Regions from separate parts of the Parazoarcus sp. PS-13 R2A genome, predicted to be linked through region 2. Evidence: riboswitches for the same ligand, from Rfam matches in the RefSeq annotation. Region 2 holds a riboswitch; each other region holds the start of a gene.
What was found. A riboswitch is a leader RNA that binds a small molecule or an ion and turns the genes downstream of it on or off. The one in region 2 is predicted to bind cobalamin.
Positions count from the first base shown of each region.

Region 1: linked by a shared signal. The riboswitch ahead of AC22G6_RS01125 (TonB-dependent receptor domain-containing protein) and the one ahead of AC22G6_RS09215 (cobaltochelatase subunit CobN) in region 2 are both predicted to bind cobalamin.
Region 3: linked by a shared signal. The riboswitch ahead of AC22G6_RS16440 (energy-coupling factor ABC transporter permease) and the one ahead of AC22G6_RS09215 (cobaltochelatase subunit CobN) in region 2 are both predicted to bind cobalamin.

Region 1 is NZ_JBYEXN010000001.1:234,544-243,981, forward strand. It holds gene AC22G6_RS01110 (adenosylcobinamide-GDP ribazoletransferase) at 1-209, opposite strand, end outside; gene cobT (nicotinate-nucleotide--dimethylbenzimidazole phosphoribosyltransferase) at 219-1,256, opposite strand; gene cobU (bifunctional adenosylcobinamide kinase/adenosylcobinamide-phosphate guanylyltransferase) at 1,310-1,858, opposite strand; cobalamin riboswitch at 1,927-2,158, shown strand; gene AC22G6_RS01125 (TonB-dependent receptor domain-containing protein) at 2,286-4,133, shown strand; gene AC22G6_RS01130 (FecCD family ABC transporter permease) at 4,179-5,159, shown strand; gene AC22G6_RS01135 (ABC transporter ATP-binding protein) at 5,161-5,955, shown strand; gene cobO (cob(I)yrinic acid a,c-diamide adenosyltransferase) at 6,070-6,678, shown strand; gene cobA (uroporphyrinogen-III C-methyltransferase) at 6,680-7,537, shown strand; gene AC22G6_RS01150 (cobyrinic acid a,c-diamide synthase CobB) at 7,605-8,921, shown strand; gene AC22G6_RS01155 (alkene reductase) at 8,961-9,438, opposite strand, start outside.
Region 2 is NZ_JBYEXN010000008.1:18,998-28,435, reverse strand. It holds gene AC22G6_RS09240 (GNAT family N-acetyltransferase) at 1-386, opposite strand, end outside; gene AC22G6_RS09235 (hypothetical protein) at 428-856, opposite strand; gene AC22G6_RS09230 (VOC family protein) at 853-1,269, opposite strand; gene AC22G6_RS09225 (DUF2149 domain-containing protein) at 1,534-1,851, opposite strand; gene AC22G6_RS09220 (MotA/TolQ/ExbB proton channel family protein) at 1,844-2,290, opposite strand; gene AC22G6_RS09215 (cobaltochelatase subunit CobN) at 2,308-6,738, opposite strand; cobalamin riboswitch at 6,857-7,113, opposite strand; gene AC22G6_RS09210 (AMP-binding protein) at 7,349-9,438, shown strand, end outside.
Region 3 is NZ_JBYEXN010000019.1:22,562-31,999, reverse strand. It holds gene cbiE (precorrin-6y C5,15-methyltransferase (decarboxylating) subunit CbiE) at 1-1,202, opposite strand, end outside; gene AC22G6_RS16460 (cobalt-precorrin-5B (C(1))-methyltransferase) at 1,195-2,373, opposite strand; gene AC22G6_RS16455 (precorrin-8X methylmutase) at 2,381-3,061, opposite strand; gene AC22G6_RS16450 (sirohydrochlorin chelatase) at 3,084-3,983, opposite strand; gene cobM (precorrin-4 C(11)-methyltransferase) at 3,980-4,801, opposite strand; gene AC22G6_RS16440 (energy-coupling factor ABC transporter permease) at 4,806-5,432, opposite strand; cobalamin riboswitch at 5,623-5,848, opposite strand; gene bluB (5,6-dimethylbenzimidazole synthase) at 5,966-6,631, shown strand; gene AC22G6_RS16430 (DEAD/DEAH box helicase) at 6,705-8,264, opposite strand; gene AC22G6_RS16425 (M48 family metallopeptidase) at 8,554-9,438, shown strand, end outside.

The DNA.
Region 1 (9,438 bases), on a different contig from region 2:
ATCGACAGAATCACGGCGAGCGCGGGCGGGAGTGCCAGGGTGAAGATCAGATAGCTGCCTGCCCCGATCATGCCCACGACCCAGCCCACCAGCGGGAAGTAGCGTGCAGCATGATTCAGGCGCTCGGTGGACCACGGCACCCAGGCCGGGACCGGCAGGCGCGTGAAGAAGCCGAGTGCGGTGAAGAAGAGTTCGAGCTGGTAGCGCATCAACGGGGGTCAGTCCTGCGCGCTGACGCCGGCCGACTCGAAGCTCGCCATTTCGTCGAGGAAGTTCACTGCCGCCTGCACCAGCGGGTAGGCCAGCGCAGCGCCAGTACCCTCGCCGAGGCGCAGATCGAGTTCCATCAGCGGCTCGACGCCGAGGTGCTCAAGTTGCAGCGTGTGCCCAGGTTCCTTCGAACGGTGCGCGAACACGCAGTAGGGCAGGACTGCCGGCGCAACCGCATGGGCCACGAGCAGCGCCGAGGTCACGATGAAGCCGTCGATCAGCAGCACCATGCGCTTCTCGGCCGCGCCAAGCATCGCTCCGACCATCATCGCGATCTCGAAACCGCCGTATTGCACCAGGGCGACCAGCGGGTCGCGCTGGCGGCCACCGCGCGTGAGTGCCTGCTTGAGCAGTGCCTGCTTGCGCGCAAGTCCTGCGTCGTCGAGTCCGGTGCCGCGGCCGGTCACCGTGGCGAGCTCGCCGCCGGCAACAAGACAGTGGGTCAGCAGCGACGCAGCGGCGGTATTGCCGATGCCCATCTCGCCAAAACCCACGCAGTTGCAGCCGTTTGCGGCCAGCGCGTGGGCGAGCTCACGGCCTTTGACCAGGGCGGCTTCGCACTGTGCAGCGGACATCGCCGGGCGCTCGATGAAGTTGTCGGTGCCGGGCGCGATCTTGGCGTCGATCAGTCCGGGACGCTTGCCGAAGTCGTGATTCACGCCGGCGTCGATCACGGTCAGTCCGAGCCCCATCTGCCGGCTGAAGACGTTGATCGCGGCGCCGCCGGCGAGGAAGTTTTCCACCATCTGCCAGGTCACGTCCTGCGGGTAGGCCGAAACGCCTGCGCGCGCCGCGCCGTGATCGCCGGCAAACACCATGATGTGCGGCTGGTTCAGAACGGGGGCCTCGGTCTGCTGTACGAGGCCGATCTGCAGGGCGAGCGCTTCAAGGCGCCCGAGTGCGCCCAGCGGCTTGGTCTTGGTGTCGATGCATTGCTGCAGCCGGGGGGCGATCGTCTGATCCGGCGCGCTGATGGTGAAGTTCATTGGTGATATCGCAACAGGGTGTGGATGAGCGCGGCGGATGTTAGCACGCTGTTTCAGCCACCCTTCAGCACCAGCGGCAAGCCGGCGGCAACGAAGACGACGCGCTGGCAGCGCTCGGCAACGGCCTGATTGAGCCGTCCGGCTTCGTCGCGGAACAGGCGCCCGAGCGGATGTTCCGGCACCAGACCGAGCCCGACCTCGTTGGCGACCAGCACGATGGTGCCGGGAAGTTCGGGCAGGGTGGCGAGCAGCGCGTCGCGTTCGCGGCTGAACAGGGGCAGGGTGTCTGCACTGTGCGCAGAGACCAGCGTGTCCGCTTCCATGAGCAGGTTCGACAGCCACAGCGTGAGGCAGTCGACGATGATGCAGCGGCCCGGGGCGGCCTCCTGCTTCAGGGTTTCGGCGAGCCGGACGGGCGCTTCGACGGTGTGGAAGTGCGGCGGGCGGTCGAGCTGGTGGCGGCGGATGCGTGCGGCCATCTCCTCGTCTCCGGCTTCCGCCGTGGCAATCACGGTGACCGGCAGGCCGCTGTCGAGGGCGCGTTGTTCGGCGTGGCGGCTTTTTCCGGAGCGGGCGCCGCCAAGAATGAGTTCGCAGGTCATTGGAATGCTTCGCTTTTTGCAGTGCACTAGATAGCCGGACACGGTATCATCCGCCCCCTCTGCCCTGAAAGGGGCAACGCGTTCGTGGTGCCCGACGGCGACTCTCGCCACAGGGTTAAACGGGAAACAGGTGCGCACGCCGCAAGCGTGCAATGCCTGTGCTGCCCCCGCAACGGTAAGTGAGTGCAAGACGCCTCGAGAAGCCACTGGGTCATGCCCGGGAAGGCGATGCGTCGGGTCAGGAGGATCTTGCTCCAGACAGCTCATGAGCCCGGATACCGGCCCGAATGCGAAATGGCGGATGTGCTGCGGGGTGGCAGCGACGGGTGCGGCATTTTCGGCTCTCTTCGGTTCTCTCCCGGCATGTCCTTGTGCGAATCAGTCACGGTATGCGGGGACGCGGGCCGTGGCGAAGGGAGTCATTACAATGAAAATCCAGCTTTCCATTCTCGCGTCGGCGTGCGCACTCGTTTACCCCGTACTCGGCCAGGCGCAGACCGTGCATGGCGATTCCGAACTCGATCAGGTCGTTGTCACGGCCACCCGGCAAGCGGTCATTGCCTCAGAGGCACTCGCGACTGTCGAAGTGATCAGTCGCGAGGACATCGCTGCAGCGGGTAATTCAAGCCTCGTCGAGTTGCTCTCCGCGCGATCCGGCATTCAGGTCGTGAGCAACGGCGGTGCCGGCGCGAGCAGCAGCATCTACATTCGCGGTGCCAACTCGGGTCACACCCTGGTGCTGATCGACGGCATGCGAATCGGTTCTGCGACCAATGGCTCCCCCTCGCTGGAAACGATTCCCCTGGCGCTGATCGATCGTGTCGAGATCCTGCGCGGGCCGGCGAGTGCGCTGTACGGTTCGGACGCAATCGGCGGCGTGATCCAGATCTTCACCCGCAAGGGCAAGGAAGGATTTCAGCCGTCGGTTCGTGTCGGCTTCGGCACCGAGAACAGCCGTTCTCTTGAGGCTGCGGTCGCAGGCGGTGTGGATCGCCTGCGTTACAGCCTGGTCGTCGGCGAGGACCGCACCGACGGCATCAATGCCCGGCCCACCTCTTATGCAGGCAGGGATCAGGACGACGATGGTTTCCGTAACAACTACGTCAATGGATCGCTGACGGTGGGCTTTCGTGAGCGCGACGAGATCGGCCTGTCCGTGTTTCATACCGATGGCCGCAGCTGGTACGACGCCGGCAAGGCCTACGACTCGTACCTGGACAAGCAGACCGATACCGCGAGCGTCTACATGCGCAATCAGATCACTGGCGACTGGGCCAGTACGGTCAGGGTTGGCTACAGCGCGGACACCTCGCATGACCACTCCACCGCGACCTCAACATCCGAGTTCGATACGGCGCAAACGCAGTTCACCTGGCAGAACGATGTCGCGCTGGCCGGCGGGTCGCTGCTGGCCGCATACGAGTACCTCGAGCAGAACGTGAGCACGACCACCGCGTATGCCAAGACGCAGCGCAACACCAATTCGCTGGTGCTCGGCTGGGGCGGCCAGTTCGGCAAGCACAACGTCCAGTTCAATGTCCGCCACGACGATGACTCGCAATTCGGCGGAGAAACCACCGGATCGGCGGCATACGGCTATCAGTTCCTGCCTGAGTGGCGTGTGCATGGCAGTATCGGCACCGCGTTCAAGGCGCCGACCTTCAACGATCTCTACTATCCGCTGGCTTGTTTCGGCTCTTACGGCTGTTTTGGCGGAAACGCCGACCTCAAGCCGGAAGAGGCGCTCAATCGCGAGTTCGGACTGGTCTGGGAGCGTGGCGCGACCTCCGTGCGCGCGACCTATTTCAACAACCGGGTGAAGAACCTGATCGACTGGAGCTCCGGCATCGCGGACAACGTCGCCACCGCAACGCTGGAAGGCGTGGAACTGGGACTGACGACGATGGTGTACGGCTACCGTCTGCGTGCAAACGTGGACTTTCTTGAGGCCAAGGACAAGGATAGCGGCAATTACCTTGGGCGTCGGGCCAAGGAAAGCGCGTCGCTGGCCATCGATCGCAGCACGGGCGCCTGGACCTGGGGGATGGAGCTGACCGGGCAGGGGCGGCGCTTCGACACAACGGCGAGCAACACGTCGGCAAAACGGCTGGCCGGATATTCCTTGCTCAACGCATACGTTCACTATGCGCTGGCGCCTGACTGGAGTGTGGAGCTGCGTGCAAACAACATCCTCGACAGGGACTACGAACTGGCTCAGGGCTACGGCACGAAGGGCGCGAATGCCTTCGTTGCGCTGCGCTACGCACTGCACTGACAGCCGATGGAGGCCGTGGCATTGCGCAAGGGCGGGGACTGCCTGATGACTGGCAGGCGTCGCCGCCCGCTCGTCGTCGCGCTGCTGCTGGTGCTGGTCGCGGCGCTGACCATGGGGTGGGCGCTGATCGCGGGCAGTTTGCCAATCGCGCCCGCCGAGGTCCTTGCTGCCCTGGGCGGTGCCGACGGCATGTCAGCCAGCGTCGTGCGCGAACTTCGCCTGCCGCGTGCGGTGGCGACCTTTGTGTGTGGCGGCCTGCTCGCGCTGGCGGGGGCGCTGATGCAGGTCTTGCTGCGTAATCCGCTGGCTGATCCCTACATCCTCGGCATTTCCGGTGGCGCGGCGGTTGGTGCGCTGACCGGGATTTCGCTGGGGGCGGCGTCAATCTGGATCGATGGCGGCGCGTTTGCCGGCGCCCTGATTGCCATGCTGCTGGTGTTCGGACTTGCACACGGCGACGGCAGCTGGACGCAGACGCGCCTGCTGCTGACCGGTGTGATCGTGGCCGCGGGCTGTGGCGCGGCGGTGACGCTGATGCTGGCGCTGGCGCCGGACACACGGGTGCAGTCGATGCTGTTCTGGTTGATGGGCGATGCCAGTGGCGCGTCCAACCCGTGGCCGGCACTGGGCGTGCTGCTGATCGGCCTGCTCGCGGTGCTGCCGTTTGCGCGTGATCTCAACGTGCTCGCGCGAGGCGAGATGACCGCACATGCGCTCGGCGTGAGCGTCAAACGCCTGCGCCTCGGGCTGTACGTGCTGGCTTCGCTGCTGACCGCGGTGGCGGTGACGCAGGTGGGCTCGGTGGGTTTCGTCGGGCTGATCGTGCCGCATCTGGTGCGGCTCGCGCTGGGCAACGACCAGCGCGTGCTGTTGCCGACCGCAGCCGTGGCGGGCGGCATTCTGCTGACCGTGGCCGATACGCTGGCACGCACGGTGATGGCGCCGCAGCAACTGCCGGTGGGCGTGCTGACCGCACTCATCGGCGTGCCGGTGTTCCTGTTCCTGCTTGCACGCCATCCGCGCTGACATGAAAACTTCCGGCGCATCCGCTTCCGCTTCACCCTTGCTCGAGGCCGACCGGCTCGCGCTGCAGGCAGGCGAGCGCTGGCTGTGTTGCGAGTTCAGCCTCAATCTGGCGATGGGCGAATGCCTGGTGCTGCTCGGACCCAATGGCGCGGGCAAGACCACGCTGCTGCATACCCTGGCCGGACTGCGCGCGCCCAGCGTGGGCACCGTGCGTCTTGGCGGCGCGCCCTACTCGGAGTGGTCTGCGCTCGATGCGGCCCGGTTCCGTGGCGTGCTGCCGCAGCAGCAGCCCGACCACTTTGCCGCGTCCGTCCTGGAGTCCGTGCTCATCGGCCGTCACCCGCACCTCGGGCGCTGGGGCTGGGAAGGCTCGGACGACGAACGCATCGCCCGTGCTGCGCTGGCCGATGTCGGGCTGACCGGCTTCGAGCAGCGCGACATCCTCACCCTGTCGGGCGGCGAGCGTCAGCGCGTTGCGGTGGCCGCGCTGCTGGCGCAGGCGCCGAAGCTGTTCCTGCTCGACGAGCCGCTCAACCACCTCGACCTGCGTTACCAGATCGCAGTGCTGTCCCTGTTCCGCCTGCTCGCTGACCAGGGGCGAGGGGTGGTCATGGTCTTGCACGACATCAACCTTGCCGCCCGCTTTGCCGATCACATCATCCTGCTCGATGGTCAGGGGGGCGTGATCGCCGGCGACCGCGACACTGTGCTGCAGGCCGATTGCCTGAGCCATGCCTTCGGGCATCCGCTGCGGCGCTTCGAACTCGATGGGCGGATTACCTTTGTGCCCGATTGAAGCGATGAAAACCCTGTTCCCACACTGCCCGCCAGAGGCAGTTTTGCAGTTGGAAGCGCCACGGGCGTGTTGCAGCCCGTCACGCCAACGAACCCCTGAACGAGAGAGAACACGATGAGCGAGAATCAGGACAAGGACGCGCGCCACAACGCACGCATGGCGCGCAAGAAGGAAGTGGTCGACAGCCACATCGCCGCAGCACAGATTGAGCGCGGGGTGTTGCTGGTCAATACCGGCAACGGCAAAGGCAAATCCAGTGCCGGATTCGGGCTGGTTGCGCGTGCGCTCGGCCATGGACAGAAAGTCGGGGTGGTGCAGTTCATCAAGGGCAGGTCGGACACCGGCGAGGAAGCCTTCTACCGCCGCCAGCCCGGCGTGAGCTGGCACGTGATGGGCGAGGGCTTCACCTGGGAAACGCAGGATCGCGCCCGCGATGTGGCTGCGGCACACGCTGCCTGGGAGCAGGCTCGCCGCTTTCTGCGCGACCCGGAGACTGGACTTGTCGTGCTCGATGAGCTCAACATCGCGCTGAAGTACGGCTATCTTGAAGTGGATAGCGTGGTGGCCGACCTCATGGTCCGGCCGGTCGATCAGCACGTGGTGGTGACCGGCCGTGCAGCGCCGCCTGAACTGGTGGCGGTCGCCGACACGGTGACGGACATGACCGTGGTCAAGCATGCGTTTGCGGCCGGCATCAAGGCGATGGCCGGCATGGAGTGGTGAGATGAGTGTGCCCGTCATGCCTGGCGCGAGAGCCGGCGCCCAGCCCGGTCATGTGTATCTGGTCGGAGCCGGTCCCGGCGACCCGGAACTGCTGACGCTGCGCGGTGCGCGCCTGGTCGGGGGCGCCGATGTGGTGGTCTTCGACAACCTGGTCAGCCCCGCAATCGTCGCTCTGGCGCCTGCGGCCGCAGAGCGCATCTATGTCGGCAAGAAGGCCGCCGATCACACCCTGCCGCAGGACGAAATCAACCGCTTGCTGGTGACGCTGGCCCAGGCGGGAAAGCGGGTGGTGCGGCTGAAGGGCGGTGACCCCTTCATCTTCGGGCGCGGCGGTGAAGAGATGGAGGTGCTGGTCGAGGCCGGCATTACCGTCGAAGTGGTGCCGGGCGTCACGGCTGCAGCGGGTATTGCAGCGTACGCAGGCATTCCGCTGACCCACCGCGATCATGCGCAATCGGTGATCTTCACCACGGGTTTTCTCAAGAATGGCGCGCTCGATCTGGACTGGCCGATGCTTGCGCGCCCGGGGCAGACGCTGGTGATCTACATGGGCATTTCGCGCCTGGCCGAGATCTGTGAGCAACTCGTCGCCCATGGCCTGCAGGCGGACACGCCGGCCGGGGTGATCGAGCGCGGCACGACCGATGCCCAGCGCGTGGTAACGGCCGACCTCGCGACGCTGACCGAGCGCGTGCAGGCGGCGGGCATCCGCCCACCGGCGCTGACCGTGGTTGGCGGGGTGGTCGGGCTCTACCCGCGCCTGGCATGGTTCGCGCCGCAGAACGCGATCGACACCCCCCATCCGCCGCACGCAGGCTGTGCGGTGGTGCATCCCGCAACGCCCGACGGCGAGCGCTAGTGCCCGGCCCACGCCGGCGCGCATCTTGTTCAGCCTTTTTCGACGCCGATTCGTGGCGTCCATCGACATGACCGAAACCCTTACGCCGCGCCATTGTCCGGCGCTATTCATCGCCGCCCCGGCCTCCGGTCAGGGCAAGACCACCGTCACCGCGGCGCTTGCACGCATGCACAGCCGCCTTGGGCGCAAGGTGCGGGTGTTCAAGTCGGGGCCGGATTTCCTCGATCCGCAGATTCATGCCGTGGCCAGCGCTGCGGCTGTGTACAACGTCGATCTCGGCATGTGCGGCGAGGACGACATCGCACGGCGTTTGTACGAGGCGGCGGGCGAGGCCGATCTGATCCTGGTCGAGGGCGTCATGGGCCTGTACGACGGCTCGCCCTCGGGTGCGGACATTGCCTGCCGCTTCGGACTGCCCGTCATGGCCGTGATCGATGCCCGCGCGATGGCGCAGACCTTTGGCGCGCTGGCGCATGGGCTGGCGACCTACCGCGCGGGGCTGCCGTTTGCCGGCGTACTCGCCAACCATGTCGGCAGCCCGCGCCACGCCGGAATGCTTGAGGCGTCCTTGCCCGATGGCATGCGCTGGTTCGGCGCGCTCATGCGCGATGCCGATGCGGCCCTGCCCGAGCGCCACCTCGGACTGATGCAGGCGGCGGAGATCAAGGATCTCGATGCGCGACTGGACCGTCTGGCCGACAGCCTGGCGCAGACCGGCGCGGCGGACCTGCCGCCTGCAGTCGCCTTCACCGCTGCGCCCGCAGCCCCCGTGGGGCCGGTCCTTGCCGGGCATACGGTCGCGATCGCGCGCGATGCGGCCTACGGTTTCATCTATCCGGCAAACCTGGATAGCTTGCGCGCGCTGGGTGCCGAGCTCGCCTTCTTTTCTCCGCTCGCGGGCGAGGGGATACCTGCCTGCGATGCTGTGTGGCTGCCGGGTGGATACCCGGAACTGCATGGCGAGCGCCTCGCGGCCAATCGCGGGTTCTGGCAGGCGCTGCACGCACATGTCGATGCCGGCCGCCCGGTGCTGGCCGAGTGCGGTGGCATGATGAGTCTGTTCGAGACCGTGGTCGACAAGGCGGGGGAGGCGCACGCCTTCGGTGGGCTGCTGCCGGGGCGCGCCGTGATGCAGAAGCGGCTTGCCGCACTCGGCCTGCAGATTGCCGAATTGCCCGAGGGCAGGCTGGTCGGGCATACCTTCCACTATTCGAAGAGCGAAACCCCGTTGCAGCCCCTGCTTCGTGCGCACACGCCGGACGGGCGCGAGGGCGAGGCGATCTACCGTCGTGCGCGGCTGACCGCCTCGTACGTGCACCTGTACTTCCCGTCCAACCCGCAGGCGGTCGGGCGTCTGTTCGCCCGTGCGGACGGCCTCCGCTGATTATTCCGGAGGCGTCCGCCGTGCGCGCTGCCGCAGGGGTCAGGGCAGCGTCGGATAGTCCAGGTAGCCTTTCTCCCCGCCGCCATAGAAGGTCTTTGTGTCTGGCGCGTTGAGCGGCGCGTGTTCGCGCAGGCGGCGCACAAGGTCGGGGTTGGCGATGAAGGGCTTGCCGAAGGCGACCAGATCGGCGCAGCCATCGGCCACGACGGTTTCTGCCAGCGTGCCGTCGTAACCGTTATTCACCATCCACGCGCCAGCGCCGCCAGCCTCGGCATAAGCGGCGCGCAGGTCCGCGTAGTCGAAGGGCGTGTCGCCTTGCTGGAAATCACGCGCGCCACCGGTGGCGCCCTCGATCACGTGAATGTAGGACAGCGGCCATCTCGCGAGCTGTCGCACCACGTAGTCGAAAAGCGGCTGCGGATCGGGATCCGATGCGTCGTTGGCGGGCGTGACCGGCGAGATGCGGATGGCCGTTCTGCCCGCGCCGATTTCGGCGGTGATCGCTTCCATGACTTCG
Region 2 (9,438 bases):
AAACCCCGATGCTCGAAAAAGGGGCGGGCGACGAGGCTTGCCTCGGTAAAGGCGGTGTTGATGCCGGTGGCCGACAGCGCAGCCTCCACCTGTGTGCACAGTGCGGAGGCAATGCCCTTGCGTGCATGTTGCGGGGCGGTGAACAGCAGGTCGATATGTCCGTTTGGTGCCCAGGAGATGAAGCCGGTCAGCACGCCCTCATCTTCGGCGACCAGCGTCTGCTGTCGCTCCAGGCGCGCTTGCCACAGCCTCTGATCGGGTTCGGCAGGCGCCCAGGCTGCGCGCTGGCGCGCGTCGTAGTGGGCGCCAGCGAGGCCATGCACGGATGCGCTGAAAAGCGCGATGACGTGTGGCAGGTCGTCAGCACGAAATCGTCGAATGTTCATGCGAAAGTCATCGATGGTGCGGGACGGCGCGGGCGGAGGGGCTAGTTTCCGTCCCGTCCGGGCACAACGACTTCCAAGGTCTTGCCACCATAGCCGTAGCGCTGGTCTCTTGCCTGAATACGGACCGAGCGCAGCGTCGATGGAATCACGACACCGTAGAGGTCGCGGGTGAAGGGCTGCTCGGATGCGTGGTCGTGAAACAGCTTGCGCTCGCCATAGACGGTGCCATCCGCGCCCGTGACCCGGAAGCCGTCGGCGTAGCGCTGAGGGGAGTCGTAGGGCGACGAGATCGTGACGTCGAAGTCGAAGCGGTTCGCGGTGAGCGCTCGAACCTTTGCTGCGAGCACGTCCGGAAACTGCTGGGTATCTGCTGCCATGGCCGACAGCGGGGTGCCGAGGCAACTCAGCAGGCCTGCAGCGGCAAGGGTTCGGGCCATCAGTGGCAGAGAGCGGAGAGCGGTCTTCGTCATGCCGGTTTGTCCGTGGGGCCGACCCACATGAAGGGATTGTGTGCGACTTCCCACAGATGGCCGTCCGGGTCCTTGAAGTAGCCACTGTATCCGCCCCAGAACACCTTCTGAGGCTTCTTGGTCAGGGTTGCTCCGGCCTTCACAGCCCGGGCGACCACCACATCGACTTCTTTCTCGGAGCTCACGTTGTGCGCCAGCGCAAAGCCGCTGAATCCGCTGCCGTCGGCCGGCACCTGCGCGTCTTCGGCCAGCGCCTCGCGCCCGTACAGGCCGAGCCAAGTGCCGTTCAGCTTGAAGAATGCAACCGAGGGCGGGGACTCCAGCCGGGGAAAGCCGAGGCCCTTTTCGTAGAATTCGACGGATGCCGCGATATCGCGCACGCCGAGCGTGATCATGCTGATTCTGGGTTGCATCGGTCAGTCTCCTGAATGCTGTGTGCCGCAGATCGACGCGCCGGCGTACTGCAAGCGCTCAGTGTATCGTCTGGCGGGCGGGACGACATCAGACGAGATCAGTGCTTCGAGGCAGGACAGGAAATCGTGTTTCGGTTTCAGCGACACGCCGAGTTCAGGTTCAGGCTCTTCGGTGCGCTCGCCCTGCTCATGCCGTGGAGTTCGTGCTTGCCGCAGTTCAATGATAGTTGAGCGTCACGCTCGGTCGCCAGCCAGGCCCTGCATTCAACCGCCGATCAGCAGCAGCTTCCCTGTTTTCGGGTCGCGGTACACCTGACCGAGCGCTTCATAGCCGCTGCCCGCTTCGGCGTCGCGCTGGATCGACTCGGGCACGGTCGTGAGCTCCTTCCCCAGCTTTATCTCGCGCTGTTGCTGCTGTGGCGGCGGCTCGGTTGCGAAATGCTTCTGCAGGTCGGGGCTGAAGGACACGAGCGCGGCGATCAGGCCGCAGGCGAACACGAGGACGATGTCGATGAGATTGGCCATCGGTCCGAGCGGGTCTTCGTCGGTGTCGAGAAAGGCGCTGTGCCGCCACTTATCCATGGCTGCTCTCCAGCGCGGTCAGCGCGTTGTCGTACCAGCGCCGGCGCAGACGGCCGAGGACGAAGCCGATCATGCCTGAAAGCAGGCCGATCACCGTGGTGTCGAAGGCGACCGTCATCGCGGTGGTGAGCACCCGCAGTTCGCCTTCGCCGAGTGCGGCCAGCCCCGGGCCGAGCGGGATGAGGGTGCCCATCAGGCCGAGCATGGGGGCGAGCCGGGTGATGAAGTCGGCGCGCTCGATACGGCGCTTGCCGACCCGCATCAGGGCGTGGCGGTCGCGCGCATCGGTGAGGCGCTGAATGCCGCCCCAGCGCTCGCCGATGCTGATCCCCAGTTCATACACGGACAGGGCGACGAAGAACAGCAGGCCCCAGATCACCGGTTGCAGCAGCAAGGCGGTGATCTGGTGCATCAGAGTCAGGGAGATTCCGGAAAACATGTGTCGCTCTCTTCAGGTTATCGGGTTGCGCGCCCGCGCAGCGCGCCAAGCAGCAGCAGGCCAAGGGCAAGCGCCAGCAGCCAGGGCAGATAGTCGGAGGTCTGGGTTTCAGTCTCGCTGTCGATGGCCTCGTCCGCCGTCGGCGCATTGCTGTCAGCGGCGGTCTGCGACGGATCGTCCGCCGCGCTCCGGTTCAGGTCGTCGAGGCTGACTTCCTGGATATGGCTCGGTGAGGCCTCAGCCTGCGCAGCGGCCTCGAGCCGGCTTTTCGCCAGCGCCGCCTCCAGCGCTTCCGCCTTGGCCGGCGCAATGTTCGCTTTCACCAGGGCGTACATCGGATGATTTGCATGGGTGTGGCCACTGCCCGGGTTGCCGTGCTCGACGATGTTGTCGGCAAAGCGTTCGGCCAGCTGCCTGACGGTTTCTGCGTCGGCCTTCCAGAAACCCTTGTCGATGGCGACCAGCATCACCGCGAGGATGTTCGTCTGCACGTAGCGGTTGTTGCCCTCGGCGAGAAACGTGTCCAGCCCCAGCTCGAGGCGGTCATCGACGTAGACGGCCTTGACCTCCTGCCACACGCGTTCGTCGATGATCTCGGGGCTCGTCGCCTGCCAGCCCCACAGGTATTCGATGAACTCGCTGCCCATGGTGCGTGCGCCGGCGTAGCCTTCCTTCATCAGGGGCTTGATCCACTGCGGGTTGAGGTAGCGGCCGCGCAGTTCCGACAGCAGGGCCGTGTGCAGGGTGTCGATGCTCAGGTTCTTGCCGTTGGCGTGGTTGATCACCGCACTCGCCGGCGCCTTGCCGCGCTGGCTTTCCACCGCGAGGTTGAAGCCGCCGAGATAGTCGAAGGCGTCGTTGTTGTCCATCAGGCCGTAGAGGTTGCTCGCGCGGCCGAGAAAGGTCTGCGAGATGCCGTCCAGCTGCTGGCGGAACAGATCCTGCGCGGCTTCGCCCTGCAGGCCGGCACCATAGGCATGGCCCATGCGCTTGATGAAGACCTGCGCGAGTTCGCTGCGGTCCTGCCACGAACCGGAGCGCTCGACCATGCGGTTGATGCCCGCCCCGTAGGCGCCGGGGGTGATGCCGAACACCCGCACGCTGGCGCTGCGGCCGAGCTGGGCGGCGGACATGCCGGGGGTTTTCGCGAGCAGCTTGCGCGCCTGGTCCACCCAGTTGTTGGCAACCTGGTTCAGTTCCAGCGCTTCGTCGCCGCCGCGTTGCCATTCGCCCAGCGGCTTCAGCGCTTCCTTGAGCGCCAGCGCCAGCGCGGGGTAGTCCCTGACGATGCGGTCGCGGCTGGCGTCGAGCGCCAGCAGGCCGGCCTTGTCCAGCAGCAACATGTGCTGGCCGTAAAGATCGCGGAACAGGCCCGACGTGGTGAACACGACGTCGTAGCGTTTCGGCTGGTCCTTGCCCAGTGGCAGGCGCTCAAGCCCCTTGACGATGCCGCGGCTGTTCCACACCGGACGCACGCCGAGCAGCTTCATGCCGAACGCGATCATCGCGCCTTCGTCGCGCACCGCGTCCGAGGCCCACAGGATCACGCCCTGTTTGTTCGCCGCCACTTCCTTGGTGTAGGCGGCCACGCCGGTCTCGCCGGAGAGCACCTGGCCGGCAAGCGTCGAACCGGTTTCGTACGCGAGCTTGGTGGGCAGCAGGCTGCCGTCGAGTGCATAGAAGTTGCGCCCGGTCGGCAGCGCCTCGGGCGTGCGGATCGGATCGTTGCCCTTGCCGGGTGCGACGAATCCGCCATCCAGCCCCCTGATGAGCGCGGCCATCTCGGCCTTGGGCGAGGCCTGCAGCTGCGCGCGCCAGCGCCTTGCCTCGGCGCTGTCGGGCGCGCCACCGTCGAGCATGGACTTCATCATGGTGTCGATCGCATCGCGCGACCAGCCGCGGCCGAACACATGCAGGCCGAGGGGCATGAAATCTTCCTGCAGCTTGGTCAGGTAGTGGCCGACCTCGTGCAGCAGCAGCGCCTCGTCGATGTCGTCGAAGCCGATGCCGCGCACCTTGAGTTCCTCGTCCATGCTGGCGGTCAGCTCCTCGCGCAGGCCCATGCTGTCGATCTTGCGGCGCAGCGTCTGCACCGCCTCGCTGCGGGTGTAGCCGTCGGTGGCAGCTTCGGCGCTCTCGATCAGCTGTCGCAGTTCGAGCAGGTCGTCGTACAGCTCGGTGATCGCCAGCGGCGGCGTGAGGTGGTCCACCATTACGGCGAGCCCGCGGCGCTTGGCCTGAATGCCTTCGCCCACGCCGTCGACGATGTAGGGATAGATGCCGGGCAGGTCGCCCGCGACCAGGCTCGGGTAGTCGCTCTCGCTCAGGCCCGCGCTGCGCTTGGGCAGGAACTCATAGGTCGAGTGGCGGCCCACATGCACCAGCGCGTCGGCCTTGAATACCGATTGCAGGTAATGGTAGAAGCCGAGGTACTGGTGCGGCGGCGGGAAGGACATGTTGGCGTGCAGCAACTCTTCGTTCAGCTCCCAGCCGCGCGGAGGTTGCGGCCCGAGAAAGACATTGCCGAAACGCACGCCGGGGATGAGTTGCCGGCCCTCCCACACCATCACCCTGCCGGGCGCAGCGCCCCAGCCGCGAATGCCCTCGATCTGCATTGCGATCAGTGCCTGTGCAAGCTGCTGGCTCGCCTGCCATTGCGGTGCCTCGCCCCTGGCCAGCGCATCGAGGGCGTTGCGATAGGCCACTTCGAGCTGTGCGAGCAGATCGAGCGCACGCGGGCGGCCCTTGTGCCGCAGGCCGTCGAGCGCGTGCTGCAGGTCGCTGACGGTGCTCTCCATGCGCTGCCTGAGCAGGCCGATTCGCGCCAGACGTTCGCTCATCGACTCGACCCCCGCAATCGACGCCGTCTGATCCTGCATCAGTTGCTGCAGTGCGCCGAGGGGGCCATTCACCATCTCAGCCTGAACGCTGGCGGGCAGGGTCTTGAACCACGACTCGTAGTCGGCCGCCGCCAGGGTCTGCACCCGCTTCGACATGTCCTGCAGCGCCTCCCGGTCTTCGGGCAGGTTCACGCCGCTGGCCTGAAGCAGGTCGAGCAGGGCCTTGCCGTCGGCGGGCAGGTCGCCGGTCTTGTAGCCGGCGGCCTTCAGGCTGCGCAGCATGTCGAGCAGGCTCTCGGGCACGTTGAGGTTGTCGGCGCCAATGTTGTGGCGGCCGGGCGGATGGTTGTAATAGACGATGGCGATGCGCTTGTCGGCGTTCTTCTTTTCCTGCAGCCGCAGCCAGTTGTTGAGGCGCCGCGCCTGGCGCTCGATCTCGGGCACCACAGGCTTACTGCGCGAGACCTGCGCGCCGGTCAGCGGGTCGAGCTGGGCGGGTTCGGCCAGTGCCACCACCTGAGGCTGGCTCACGCCCTGCAGTTCGGGCATGGCGAGACGGTAGTGGATCGCGTCGCGCGGAATGCCCTGATCAGACAGCTGCCAGTCGGCCTCGGACCATTCGCTCATGCGCAGCGCCTTGAGAACCGGCACATCGAGCTTTTCCAGTGCCGCGCTCACCGTTTCGCGGCCTTCGCCGCCGCCGATGACGAAATCCTGCACCGCGACGATCGCGCTTGCGCCGCGCTGCTTCGCCGTCAGCGCCGCGATGGTGTCGACCGCGCTCACGCTCGGTGGCCCCCAGGCCGCCAGTACCGACACGCATTGCCAGTCCTGCGCCGCACACAGCTGCTGATGCAGCGCCCATTCGCCTGCCAGATCGCCAGTGTCGTGATCCAGAATCCACAGGGTGCGGCGGTTCAGGTCGATCTGCCGGCCCAGTTCCGCTGCATCCATCCAGCGCACGCCACCCTTGTCATGCAGGGCGGTGCGCACGGCCGGCACAAGGGTGACGGGTTTCTGTCGCACACCGCCACTGGCAACCAGGTCGAGCAGGCTGGCGGCGTTGTCCACCGAACGATTCACCCAGTACGCGCGTGCCTGCAGCCAGTCGGCATGGCGCGGCTGCGCGGCCTTGAGCCGGGACAGCTCATCGGTGCCGCTCAGGGCCGCCTTCTCGCTGACGATCGCTTCGGGGATGTCCTTGGCGAAGATGCTGCCATTGCGGTCGTGCTGCAGCGGCAGCAGGCGCCGGTCGCTGTGCAGCACCATGCGCGTCTGCCCGTGCGGGTAAGGCATGTTCAACAGGCGCTCGACGGGCTCGCCGAACACCGCGATCATCAGCACGGCCTGATGCTCCGCGATCAGGGCCTGCAGCTGCCTGTCGTCCATTTCTGCCAGCTGGCTGACGCTGCGGATGTGGATGACCTGGCCCTTGCGCGCGCTCAGGAGTTCGTGCGCGCCGGCGACCAGCGTGGGTGCGGAGCGGTCCGACACGATGCTCAGCACACTGCGGTCGGCGGCCTGCAGAGGTTGCGCGAACAGCAGCGAGAAAAGGCACAGCATGGCCCCAAGTCCCGGCCAGCGGGAAGGGCGTAACAGTTCAGGCATGAAATGGTGTCCTGCCGCGGCGCGCCCGCTCGCGGCTTGCAATTGATCACGTGAAACAGCCGGGGGGAAGGGGCGGACAGAACAGAAAACGAAACCTGTGTGGCACCCCGCCACTGCCTATTTCTCTCGATTCCAGGCCGGTCTCCGGACTCGCAGATTGCCGAACACCAGGGTTCGACAAAACCCCTTCGCCTTCCCACGCCGCGTTGAACGCGATCTGCGCAGTGGCTGCCGATGCCGGGAGGCACGGCCGAAGGGATGAATCTGCTTACCGTTGCGGGGGCAGTACGGGCATTGCTCGAAGAGCGCACCCGTTTCCCGTTTACCCCGAACGCAATGGATTTGCGTTCAGGCACCTGAAAAACAGGCCGCAAGCTTAACAACTTCGAATGACGAGTCAAGGACAGCGGGATTCTCCTTGAACAGTGCGCGAGCTTCTGCAGCGTCCTCGCTGTGGTGGCACACGGGGAATCTTCATGCGTGTTGAGCATCGTAGTCAGGGTGGGGGCGGCAGGTGCCGCAGCTTGTCCGCATGACGGGGCACGCGCTGGCGGCGCGGCTCAAGCCTTTATCAGGGGAGGTCTGCAGGTACGCACGCATGGAGAAATTCTTGAAACCCGACCCGCAGCACGATGGCCATGCCTTGTTGAGCCTGGTCGATACGGTCATCCGTGAGCTCCAGCCGGGGGCGCTGTTGCGTGCCGGCCTCGACAGCCAGTTCGACCGCGACCTGGGCCTCGACAGTCTGGCGCGGGTCGAGCTCCTCGCGCGTGTCGAACGCAGCTTCGATGTTCGACTTCCGGACGACACGCTGGGGAGGGTGGAAACGCCGCGTCAGCTGCTGGCTGCGCTCGAAGTCGCCGGGCACCGCCCGGTGCCGGCGGCGCGGACCGGCGAGGTGGCGCTGGCGACGCCCGAACAGACTGCAGGCAGTCCGGAGGACGCATCGACGCTGGTCGAGGTGCTGAACTGGCATGTTGCGCGCCACCCCGAACGTATCCACGTCACCTTCTACCGCAGCGAGGACGAAACCGAGACCCTGAGCTACCGACAGCTCGCCGATGCGGCGGCGCGGGTTGCCGGGGCGCTGGCGCAGGCGGGGGTACAGCCCGGGCACGCGGTTGCGCTGATGCTGCCGACCGGGCTGGATTTTCTGTGCAGCTTCTATGGCGTGCTGATGGCCGGCGCGGTGCCGGTGCCGATCTATCCGCCGGCACGCCCTGCACAACTCGAGGATCACCTGCGCCGCCAGGCCGGCATTCTGCGCAACTGTGAAGCGCGGGTGATGATTACCTTCGACCGTGTGCGTCCGCTGGCGCAGATGCTGACCGGGCTGTGCCCGACGCTGTACAAGGTGCTCACGCCCGGCGAGCTCGATGCGGCACCGCTGCTGCGCGTGCCGGCCGGTGCGGATGACCTGGCACTGCTGCAATACACCTCGGGCTCGACCGGCGATCCGAAGGGCGTGATGCTCACCCACGCCAACCTGCTCGCCAACATCCGCGCCTGGGGGCGTGGGGTCGGGCTGAGCTCGACCGATGTTGCGGTGAGCTGGCTGCCGCTCTACCACGACATGGGGCTGATCGGCGCCTGGCTGGGCAGCGTGTATCACGCCTATCCGCTGGTGCTGATGTCGCCGCTGGATTTCCTTGCCCGCCCCGAGCGCTGGCTGTGGGCGATCCATCGTCACCGCGGTACGGTCACCGCGGCCCCGAACTTCGCCTTCGATCTGTGCGTCAAGCGTCTCGCCGGGCAGCCGCTGGACGGGCTCGACCTGTCGTCCTGGCGCTTCGCGGCCAACGGCGCCGAACCGATCAGTCCCGCCACGCTGGAGCGCTTTCGCGAGGCGTTTGGCGCCTACGGATTGCGGCCGGAAGCGCTCGCCCCCGTCTATGGGCTCGCCGAGTGTTCGGTCGGTCTCACCGTATCGCCTCCGGGGCGCGGGGCGCGCATCGATGCGGTCGGGCGCGAAGCCCTGACACGCAATGGAGTTGCCGAAGGCGCGGCAGCCGACGATGCATCGGCGATGCACTTCGTGTCCTGCGGCTCAGCGCTGCCGGAGCACGAACTGCGGATCGTCGACGATGCCGGCAGCGAGCTGCCCGAACGTGTCGTCGGCAGTCTCGAGTTCCGCGGCCCGTCGGCGACGCGAGGCTATTTCCGCAATCCCGATGCCACTGCAGGCCTGTTTCACGATGGCTGGCTGGTGACAGGCGACTACGCGTATCTCGCCGATGGCGAGGTGTACTTCACCGGCCGTGCCAAGGACATGATCATTCGCGGCGGGCGTAATTTCTATCCGTACGACCTCGAGCATGCGATCGGCGAGCTGCCGGGGGTGCGCAAGGGCTGCGTGGCGGTCTTCGGTGCTGCCGACGCCCGGCACGGCGGCGAACAGCTGGTCGTCGTCGCAGAAACCCGTGAGCAGGATGCCGCTGCCCGACAGGCACTTGAGCGCAGGATTGTCGCCGCCGCTGCGGACGAGCTGGGCCTGCCGCCCGATGTGGTGGTGCTCGCGCCGCCGCACGCGGTGCTGAAAACCTCGAGTGGCAAGATCCGGCGCGCAGCGATTCGCGATGCCTGGCTCGATGGCACGCTGGGTGCCGCCGGCCGCGCGGCCTGGCTGCAGGCGACGCGGCTGTTTGTGGCGAGTGTGCCGGGCAGGGTGCGCGGTTTTGCGCGTCATGTCGGCGCCAGGCT
Region 3 (9,438 bases), on a different contig from region 2:
ATCACCAGGCGCCCGCCGGGCTTGAGCCGGGCAAGCGCCAGTGCGATCAGCTCGCCCAGTTCGCCGCCGGAGCCGCCGATGAAGGCCGCGTCGGGAGCAGGCCAGGCATCGAGGCCGGCGGGCGCCTTGCCCTCGAACAGGCTGTAGTTGCTGGCGCGCATGCGTCGCGCATTGACGCGGGCGTTGGCGGCATCGCCGCTGTTCTTCTCGATTGCCCACACGTGGCCGAGGTGAGCGATGCGGCTGGCCTCAAGTCCGACCGAGCCCGAGCCGGCGCCGATGTCCCACACGATGCTGTCGGCGCGCAGGCCGAGGCGGGCGAGCGAAACCGCACGTGCTTCGAGCTTTGTGATCAGCCCCTTCTCGGGCGTGCGTTGTACGTAATCGAGATCGTCGAAGCCGAACACCGGTGCGGTATGCGGAATGCTTGAGACGAGGTCGGGCGGGTAGCGTGTGGGTGCGTGCTCGTCGCCGGTCCGCCCGACACGTTCGATGATGACGACGTTGGGGGCAGGAAAGCGGCGGGTGGCTGCGTCGGCAAGGGTGAGGTCGGCAAAGACGGCTTCGTCCGCGTGGCACAGGCTGGCGACGACTGAGAGCCTGATGCTTTCGTGTGCATCGTCGCCATAGCCGGCGGCGAGCAGTGCGCGGGCGATGCGGTCCGGGCTGTTGTGCGGGCTGGTGAAGGTGGCGACCAGCGGATGGCTGGCGACCGCGCGCACCAGTTTGTACAGGCCGTGTGCCGGTGTCGGGCCAGGAGTCGATTCGTCACCGAGCCATTCGCCTGCATCGGGACCGTGGCAGGAGCTGATACGCGCGTCCTGCCACGGCTTCTTGAGGCGGGCGAAGGCGAGCTGAATGGTCGATAGCGCGGGCATGACCTCGACTGCGCCGGCACCGAGCTTGCCGATCAGAAAGCGGGCAATGCCGTGACACAGCGGATCGCCCGTGGCGAGTATCGCAACCGGTCTGCCCGCATCGAGCGCGCTGGCGATCCATCCTGGCGTTTGCGACAGCGCACCATCCATGTCGAGACACTCGGTGTCTTCGGGCAGGAAGGGCGCGACCAGATCAAGCGTGCGCCGAGCACCGATCAGAACGCTGGCGGCGCGCAGTCGTGCCTGGGCGGCTGCGGACAGGCTGGCCCAGCCGTCATCGATGACGCCGATCACGCTGCACAGCGGGCGTTGGTTTTCAGGCATGAGCGGGTTCCATCAGTTCTTCTTCGTTCAGGGTCACGATCGGCACGCCTTCGAAATTGCAGGCCAGCACGGTGAGGCGGTGGGGGCCTGGGTAGCGCTCGCGCAGGCTGCGGATGGCGCGGGCAGCGAGCGCGCGGTGAAAGGCCACGGCAAGGCCGAGCTCGGCCAGACGTTCGGCAGCGAAGCGGGCGGTTTCGGCGGCGCGGATCTCCTCGATCAGATCGGCTGGTGCGCCGACCTCGGCGGCGGCGCCGGCGATCAGGTCGCGGTCGACCTCCTCGCGCCACGCGTGCGTCACCGACAGGCCCTGGGCGATCTTGGTCAGCTTGCCCACCATCGCGCCGATGATGATGTGCTGCATGTCGTGCTTGAGCGCGGTGGTGAACGCGGCCTTGACGAAGTCGCCCATCTGCACGAAACAGGCTTCGTCGAGTTGCGGAAACTCGCGCATCGCGCATTTTTCGGTGCGGCCGCCCGTGGTGAATACCACTGAGGCCTGGCCCTGGTTCGCCGCCACATCCACAGCCTGGATCACGCTCGCGCGAAAGGCTGCGGTGGAATACGGGCGGACGATGCCGGTGGTGCCGAGAATGCTGATGCCGCCCAGAATGCCGAGCCGGGCATTCAGCGTTTTCTTGGCCATCTCTTCGCCACCCGGCACCGAGATGGTGACTTCAAGACTGTCGCCCGCGGACAGAATGGCTGCGCCTGCGGTGGCGACGTTTTCGGTGATGCTGCGTCGTGGTGCAGGGTTGATCGCGGGGCCGCCGACATCGAGCCCGAGGCCGGGCTTGGTGACGACGCCGACACCGGGTCCGCCCTTGAGGATGATGGCACCGCCCCCGCCAATGATGCGGCGCACGTCGGCGGTGAGTTGGGCGCCATGCGTGGCGTCGGGGTCGTCGCCTGCGTCCTTGATCGAGACCGCGTGCGCGCAGTCGCCTTCCGGGTGATGCGTCACGCGGCCGTCGCAGATGTTGAAGCGCACGCGCAGGGTGTTCGGCAGCACGCATTCGACCGCCTCGGGCACCACGCCCTGCACCAGTCCGAGCGTGGCCGCCGTGGCTGCGGCCGCGGCATTGGCGCCGGTCGAGAAGCCGGTGCGGTTGCCGCGGTCGCGCTTGGGATCACCCTTGCGAACCTTCTCGGGGAGCGTGTGACCGGCTGCCATGGCGTGTTCAGGCTTGCGCGGGCTGCAGCTGGCGTGCTTCGGCCAGTCCGAGCAGTGCATGCAGTGCCGCGACCACCAGCGTCGAGCCCCCCTTGCGCCCGCGGATCACGATCCACGGCACTTCGGTGAGCCCGGCCATCAGGTCCTTGGATTCGGCGGCGGAGACAAAACCGACCGGCATGCCGACGACCAGCGCCGGGCGTGCGCCTTCTTCGCGGATCAGGCGCACGATCTCGATCAGCGCGGTGGGCGCGTTGCCGATGCCGACCAGCGCACCGTCTAGCAGGCCTTGCCGGTGCGCCTTGCGCATCGCCTGCACCGCACGCGTCGTGTTCTCCGCCTTGGCGAGCTCGATGACGTCAGCGTCGGAGATGAACTGGTGGGCATGCATGCCGAAGTGCGCCAGTCGTGACGCCGACAGGCCGACACAGATCATCTCGACATCGGCCACGATCGCCGCTCCGCCCCTCAGGATGGCGGCCAGCCCCGCCTCGACCGCAGCAGGATGAAAGTCGGTGAGGCCGTTGAAGTCGAAGTCGGCATTGGCGTGAATCATGCGGCGCACGATGGGCCATTGCTCGGGGCGATAGTCGTGCCGGACGACCTCGGCGTCGATGACGGCAAAGGAATCATGCTCGATGGCACGACCCGCGGCGGTGAGCTGCTCGGTAACGGTGTTGGTGGTCATGGTCGAGTTCCGGACGCTGAGCTCAGGCGGGTGCATGGTCGTGGTGGTGTTCATGAGCGTGACCCTGCGAATGCGCGGCATGCACTTGGGTGTGGCTGTGGTCGTGCAGATGTTCGGCTTCAGCGGCGAGGCGATACTTGCAGCCGTCGCATTCGAGCAGGCCGCCTTCTGCGGCGCCCGACTCGCCGATGCGGCTGTCGAGCAGGTCGAAGATGCCCTTGTCGAAGCCGAAATGGGTGCCGAGGGCAAAGGCAATGTGCGGAAACTGGGCTTGCAGGCGTTCGGTCTGGGCCTTGATGCGGTCCATCAGCACGCCGCTGAAGAGATACACCGGCACGATGCAGATCTGCATCATGCCAAGGCGGATCTGGCGCTGAACCACGGTTTCGAGCCGCGGCCAGGTGATGCTGGTGAAGGCGAGGTCGACCAGATCGTGGTCGTAGTCTTCGAACACCCAGCGCGTCATGCGGGCAAGCTCGCCATTGGCACCGGCATCGGACGAGCCGCGGCCAAGCAGGATGACGCCGGTGGTGCGCGGGTCCGGGGTGGCGAGCTGGTGCAGCAGGCGGTCGAGCTGGCCCTTGAGCACGGCGAGCATCTCGCGGCCCATGCCCAGGTGGCGGGTGCACACGAAGTCCACCTCAGAATGGCGGGCGCGGGCACGCGATACTGCCGCCGGCAGTTCCATCTTCACATGGCCCGCTGCGTTGAGAATGAAGGGTACGACGGTGACCCGGCGTGCGTTCCGGGCGGCGCGGTCCAGGCCCTCGTCGAGCAGGACTTCCGCATGTTCGATGAAGCAGGCTTCGATGCGCCAGCCCGGGTGGCGCGCCTGCCACTGGGTGGCGAACTGCAGGATCTCGCGGTTGCCTTCGCGATTGCGCGAACCATGGCCGACGAGGAGGATGGTGTGATCGTTCATGACGGAATCTCGGTGGTTGCGCTTTCCGTGCCGTCGTCCTGCATCAGGGTGGCCTTGCGGAAACGGTGTGAAAAACCGGGGTCGTAGAGTTTGGAGCGGGCGATACCGGCCCAGTCGCGCGCGCCCAGCGCGGGGCTGGCGATGATCATGGCCTGCGAGGCGATCTTCTCGTCCTGGCAGCGACGCTTGATGTCGGCGAGCGTGCCGCGCACGATCTTCTCGGCGCCGGGCCAGCTGGCCTTCTGCACCACAACGATGGGTGCGTCCTCGGACCATCCGGCACTGCGCAACGCACGCTGGACCTCATGCAGCAGCGTGATCGACAGAAAGATGCACAAGGTGCTGCGGTGCGCTGCCAGCGCCTCGAGCTCTTCGCCCGCAGGCATCGGCGTGCGCCCGGCAACGCGGGTGAGAATTACGGTTTGCGTGACTTCAGGCAGGGTCAGGGTTTCGCCTGCCGCAGCCGCGGCGGCCATCGCCGAAGATACGCCCGGCACGACCTTCCACTGCACGCCGGCGGCGTCGAGCGGGCGGGTCATCTCCGCCAGCGCCCCATACAGCCCGGGGTCGCCGGTCTGCAGGCGCACCACCGTTGCATGACGGGCGCAGGCGTCGAGCAGCCATGCGCTCATCTCCTCCAGCGTCATGTCCTTGGAGTCGCGAATCTCGCAACCCGGTGGGGCAAAGCGCGTGGCAGCCTGGTCGACCAGCGACCCGGCAAAAAGGATTGCGCCCGCCTCTTCGAGCAGCCCGCGACCCTTGACCGTGATCAGGTCGGGGTCGCCGGGGCCGGCGCCGACGAACCAGATGACGCCCATGTGCTCAGCCTGCCCGCAGGGTGGTGCACAGCTTCATCGCCGGGCTGGCGGCATAGGGCTGCAGCAGGCGGATCAGGCTGAAGGTGATCAGCGGTTCGAGAACGACCAGCGGAGCATAGGCAATCGCGAAGGCAGCCCAGTCGGCAAGCGGCGTGGCCACTTCGCCAATGGTGAGCCAGAATCCGACCATCGACGTCACGCCGGCGTAGAACACGGCGTCGAGCTTCATGATGTTGCGCAGCCTGAGGCTGTCGAAGCGCTTGCCGACGGTGTGGTGCACCAGCATCAGTGGCACCGCGAGCGACAGGGTGTTGATACCGAGATGGACAAGATCGGTGGGTTCGAAGAACAGCCCCTGCAAGGCCAGACCGATGCCGAAACCAAGCAGCGTGGGCACGAATCCGAGGATCAGGTACATCGGCATCGCGCCGAGGAAATGCAGTTCGGACGGACCGACGGCAAGGTGAAAGCTCTGCATGAACACCGAAAAGAACAGCGCGGCGAGCAGCGAGCGCAGGATCAGTTGCGGTTGCCGCAGCAGCGGCAGGGCGTGACTGGCAAGCAGTCCGGTGGCTGCGATGTTGGCGGCAGCGATTTTGGCGGTGGAAACGTAACCCGGTTCGATATGCATGAAGAACTCCCCTCGTGTGCTTGGCTGGCGACCTGAAGCCGGGGAGGCAGGCGAAAGCGCGCATGGGCAGTCCATGAACGTGCGAACGGCTACGCAAAACGAATATCGAATGCGGCTGGCATGGAGGCGCACGAAGAAAATACGGCCGCGACCAAGCAGTCGGATCGAACCCTCACCCCGGGATTCACATCTCTTTCATCTCGATCGGGCCGGTCTTCTGGCTCACCATCTTCCTCATCCGCCGACCTTCCCGGGAAGAAACCCAGTGGTCATCTGTGTTGCAGCGGATTCGTCAGGCTTACAGCAGCGGGGGCTGCGCCGGAGTGGCTGAGCGCATGTGCGATCAGCGTCACCGGACTTCCCGTTTCACCCGTCATAAGACTTTATGACAAGGCACCCGGATCGAATGTGGGGCGGAGCTTAGTCGAGGTTCATGGGTATTTGCAAGCTGTCCTTACGGCAAGCGGGTGGAAGGAAGGTGTGTGGCCACCGGTGCGCTACACTGCAGCCCTGCTTGCCGGAGTCCTGATTTCATGCCTTCAAACACTGCTTCGCTCGCCTTCTCTAGCGCGGAGATCGCTGCCGTTTATCGCGTGATCGCCGAACGTCGTGACATGCGCCACTTCCTGCCGGATGCAGTCGATCCTGAGGTCCTGCGGCGACTGCTGTGGGCTGCCCACCATGCACCGAGTGTCGGTTACATGCAGCCCTGGCGCTTCATCCGCATCACCGACCCCGCCTTGCGCGAGCGCATGCACGCGCTGGTGGAGGAAGAGCGGATTGCCACTGCCGAGGCGCTTGGCGAGCGTGCGGAAGACTTCATGAAGCTCAAGGTCGAAGGCGTGCTCGACGCCGGCGAGGTGCTGGTGGTCGCCCTTGCCGAAGGGCGCGAGAAGCATGTGTTCGGGCGCCGGACCTTGCCCGAAATGGACCTGGCCTCGGTGGCCTGTGCGATTCAGAACATGTGGCTGGCGGCGCGCGCAGAGGGGCTTGGCATGGGCTGGGTGTCGATCTTCGATCCGGACAAGCTTGCGACGCTGCTGTCCATGCCCGAAGGCGCCTGCCCGGTTGCGGTGCTGTGTATCGGCCACGTCGAGGCCTTTTACCCGAAGCCGATGCTGGAGATCGAGAAATGGGCCGAGCGCATGCCGATCGAGGACGTATTGTCCGAGAACGTGTGGCCATCTTCGGCTGATTGAATACTCTCGTGCCAAAAAAAGAAGGCCACCTTGCGGTGGCCTTCTTCACGTGTCGTGCAGCGCGGATCAATGATCAGCGATTGCCGTTCCCCGTTCTGGCGGAGAACAGCGCTGCGCGCGGTGCGGTATTGCGGCGGTCGGACGGCTGCGGCGCGCGATTGCCATTCACTTCACTGCGGCCACGGTTGCCCGCATGGTTGCCGTTGGGTTCGGCGCGACTGGGGGCGGCGCGATTGCCGTCCACTTCACCGGCCTGGCGCGGCGCGGGACGGGCACGATTGCCGTCCGCCTCGGGGCGGGCGCGCTGCGGGCCACGGCTGCCGGGCTGGCCACCGTTTGCGGGACCACGGCCGCCGGGACGATCGCTGCGTCCGGCGGGCGCGCTGCTTCTGCGCTGTTCGTTGTTGTTACGACCGCCACCGCCACCGCGGCGCTGCATCGGATCGCGGCGCTGATCTTCGTCATGAGACTGCTCTGCCGTGGCGCTGGGCACGAAGCCTTCGGCCGTGGCACGGTCGACCTTGCGGTGCATCAGGCGTTCGATTGCGGTCAGCAGCTTGAGCTCTTCGCGGTCGACCAGCGAAATCGCGTGGCCGGCAGCGCCGGCACGGCCGGTGCGGCCGATGCGGTGCACGTAGTCTTCAGGCACGTTCGGCAGTTCGAAGTTCACCACCTGGGGCAGCTGGTCGATGTCGAGGCCGCGAGCGGCGATATCGGTGGCAACCAGGACCGGCAGCGATCCGTCCTTGAACTGTGCCAGCGCACGGGTACGTGCAGCCTGGCTCTTGTTACCGTGAATTGCCGATGACTCGATGCCGTGCTTGGTCAGGTATTCGGCCAGCTTGTTGGCGCCGTGTTTGGTGCGGGTGAACACGAGCGCCTGGAACCACTGGCGCTCCTTGATCAGCCACGCCAGCAGTTCGCGCTTCTGCTTCTGCCCGATCATGTAGGCAGCCTGCTCGACGCGCTCGGCGGTGGTGTTGCGCGCAGCAACTTCGACGCAGCCGGGCTTGTGCAGCAGGCCGTTGGCCAGCTCACGAATCTCGTCGGAGAAGGTGGCCGAGAACAGCAGGTTCTGGCGCTTCTTCGGCAGCAGTGCGAGCACCTTGCGGATGTCGCGGATGAAGCCCATGTCGAGCATGCGGTCGGCTTCATCCAGGATCAAAATCTCGACGCCGGACAGGTCCAGCGTGCGCTGATTGACGTGATCGAGCAGGCGGCCGGGCGTGGCCACCAGGATGTCGACCCGTTTCTTGAGGGCTGAAATCTGCGGATTGATGTTGACTCCGCCGAACATCACCATCGAGGTCAGCGGCAGGTGCTTGCCGTATGTCTTGACCGATTCCTCGACCTGGGCAGCCAGTTCGCGGGTGGGCGTGAGAATGAGGCAGCGCGGGCGGCCGTTGGGGTGCGGATGTACATGCGTCTGCGACAGCAGATGCAGCACCGGAAGGGTGAAGCCGGCGGTCTTGCCGGTGCCGGTCTGCGCTGCGGCGAGCAGGTCGCCACCGGCGAGCACCTGCGGAATGGCCTGGGCCTGGATCGGCGTCGGCGTGGTGTAGCCGGCTTCCGAAATGGCGCGCAGCAAGGGTTCTGCCAGTCCGAGACTGGCGAAGTTTGATTCTGTGTTCATGCGAGAAAATGCTCCAGCGACGGCCTGTCGTGCGCAGGGCGTACGACACCAATCGAGGCGGGCGGGATTCGTGACCTGAAATGGTCGTTGGAAAGTGCTGCGGCCGATTGGTCGGGCACGCAACAGCCGCTCACTATAGATTGTTCAGGCGCGGAAAGCGAGAATTCACTGAAATCAGAGGGTTTCCTCCCTTTGCATGAGGCTTCCTAAGCCTTTCGTTGAATATCTCCCCCTGCTGACAACGTGTATATTCAAGCCCGCCTAACGGCTGTCGCCGGAGTGTGCCCCCATGTACGTGCCTCGTTCCCGCCTGTTCGATTTGCGACCACGCCTTGCGCGTCGGCTCGGGCTGATCGCGTTTGCGGGGCTGTCGGCAGTGGGGGCGCTGATGATGCTTGCCTTCTGCGCTGTGGTGCTTGCGCTGATGCACAGCTGGCAGACCCTTAACGAGGGGGATCCACTGGCCACGGTGGCGTCGAGTCTGGCGGCGGTGTGTGCCGCGTATCTGTGCGCTCGCCTGACGACGATCTTCTACGTGCCTGCCCCCGAGCCCGAGGGCATTCTCCTGCCGCCTGATGCGGCCCCCGAGTTTTACTGCCTGATGGACGATATCGGCAGCCATCTTGGTGCCGATCCAATTGATCGTGTGTGGATCACCCGCGACCCGAACGCGACAGTGCTGCAGCGTGCGCGCTGGGGCTGCGTGGGCCGCATTGAGTCTCACCTCCTGCTGGGGCTGCCGCTGGTGCATAGCGTTTCGCGCTCGCAGCTTGCGGCGGTCATGGCGCATGAGTTCGCCCACCTTGCCCTGCAGCGCAAAGGGCTCGGAAAGCTCGGCGCACACGTGCGGGCATGGTGGTTTCGTGTGCTCGACGCAATGTGCGAGAGCATGCCCATCGTAGAAACCCTGGCCGATCGCCTCTTGCGCCGCTTCTACCGTGACATGCTGCGGCTCTCGCGCATCGAAGAGTTCGAGGCTGACGCCATTGCGGCGAAGCTGGTCGGGGCTGGGCTTCTCGGAGAGACCCTGGTCGAGGTGACGCTCAAGGAGCGCTTCCTGCGTCAGGATTACTGGCCCAAGGTCATGGCACAAAGCGAGAGCCGTGCACGACCGAGCATCCGCCCCTACCGCGAAATGGGCTTGGGTGTGGAGACCGGGTTCCTGCGGCCGGCA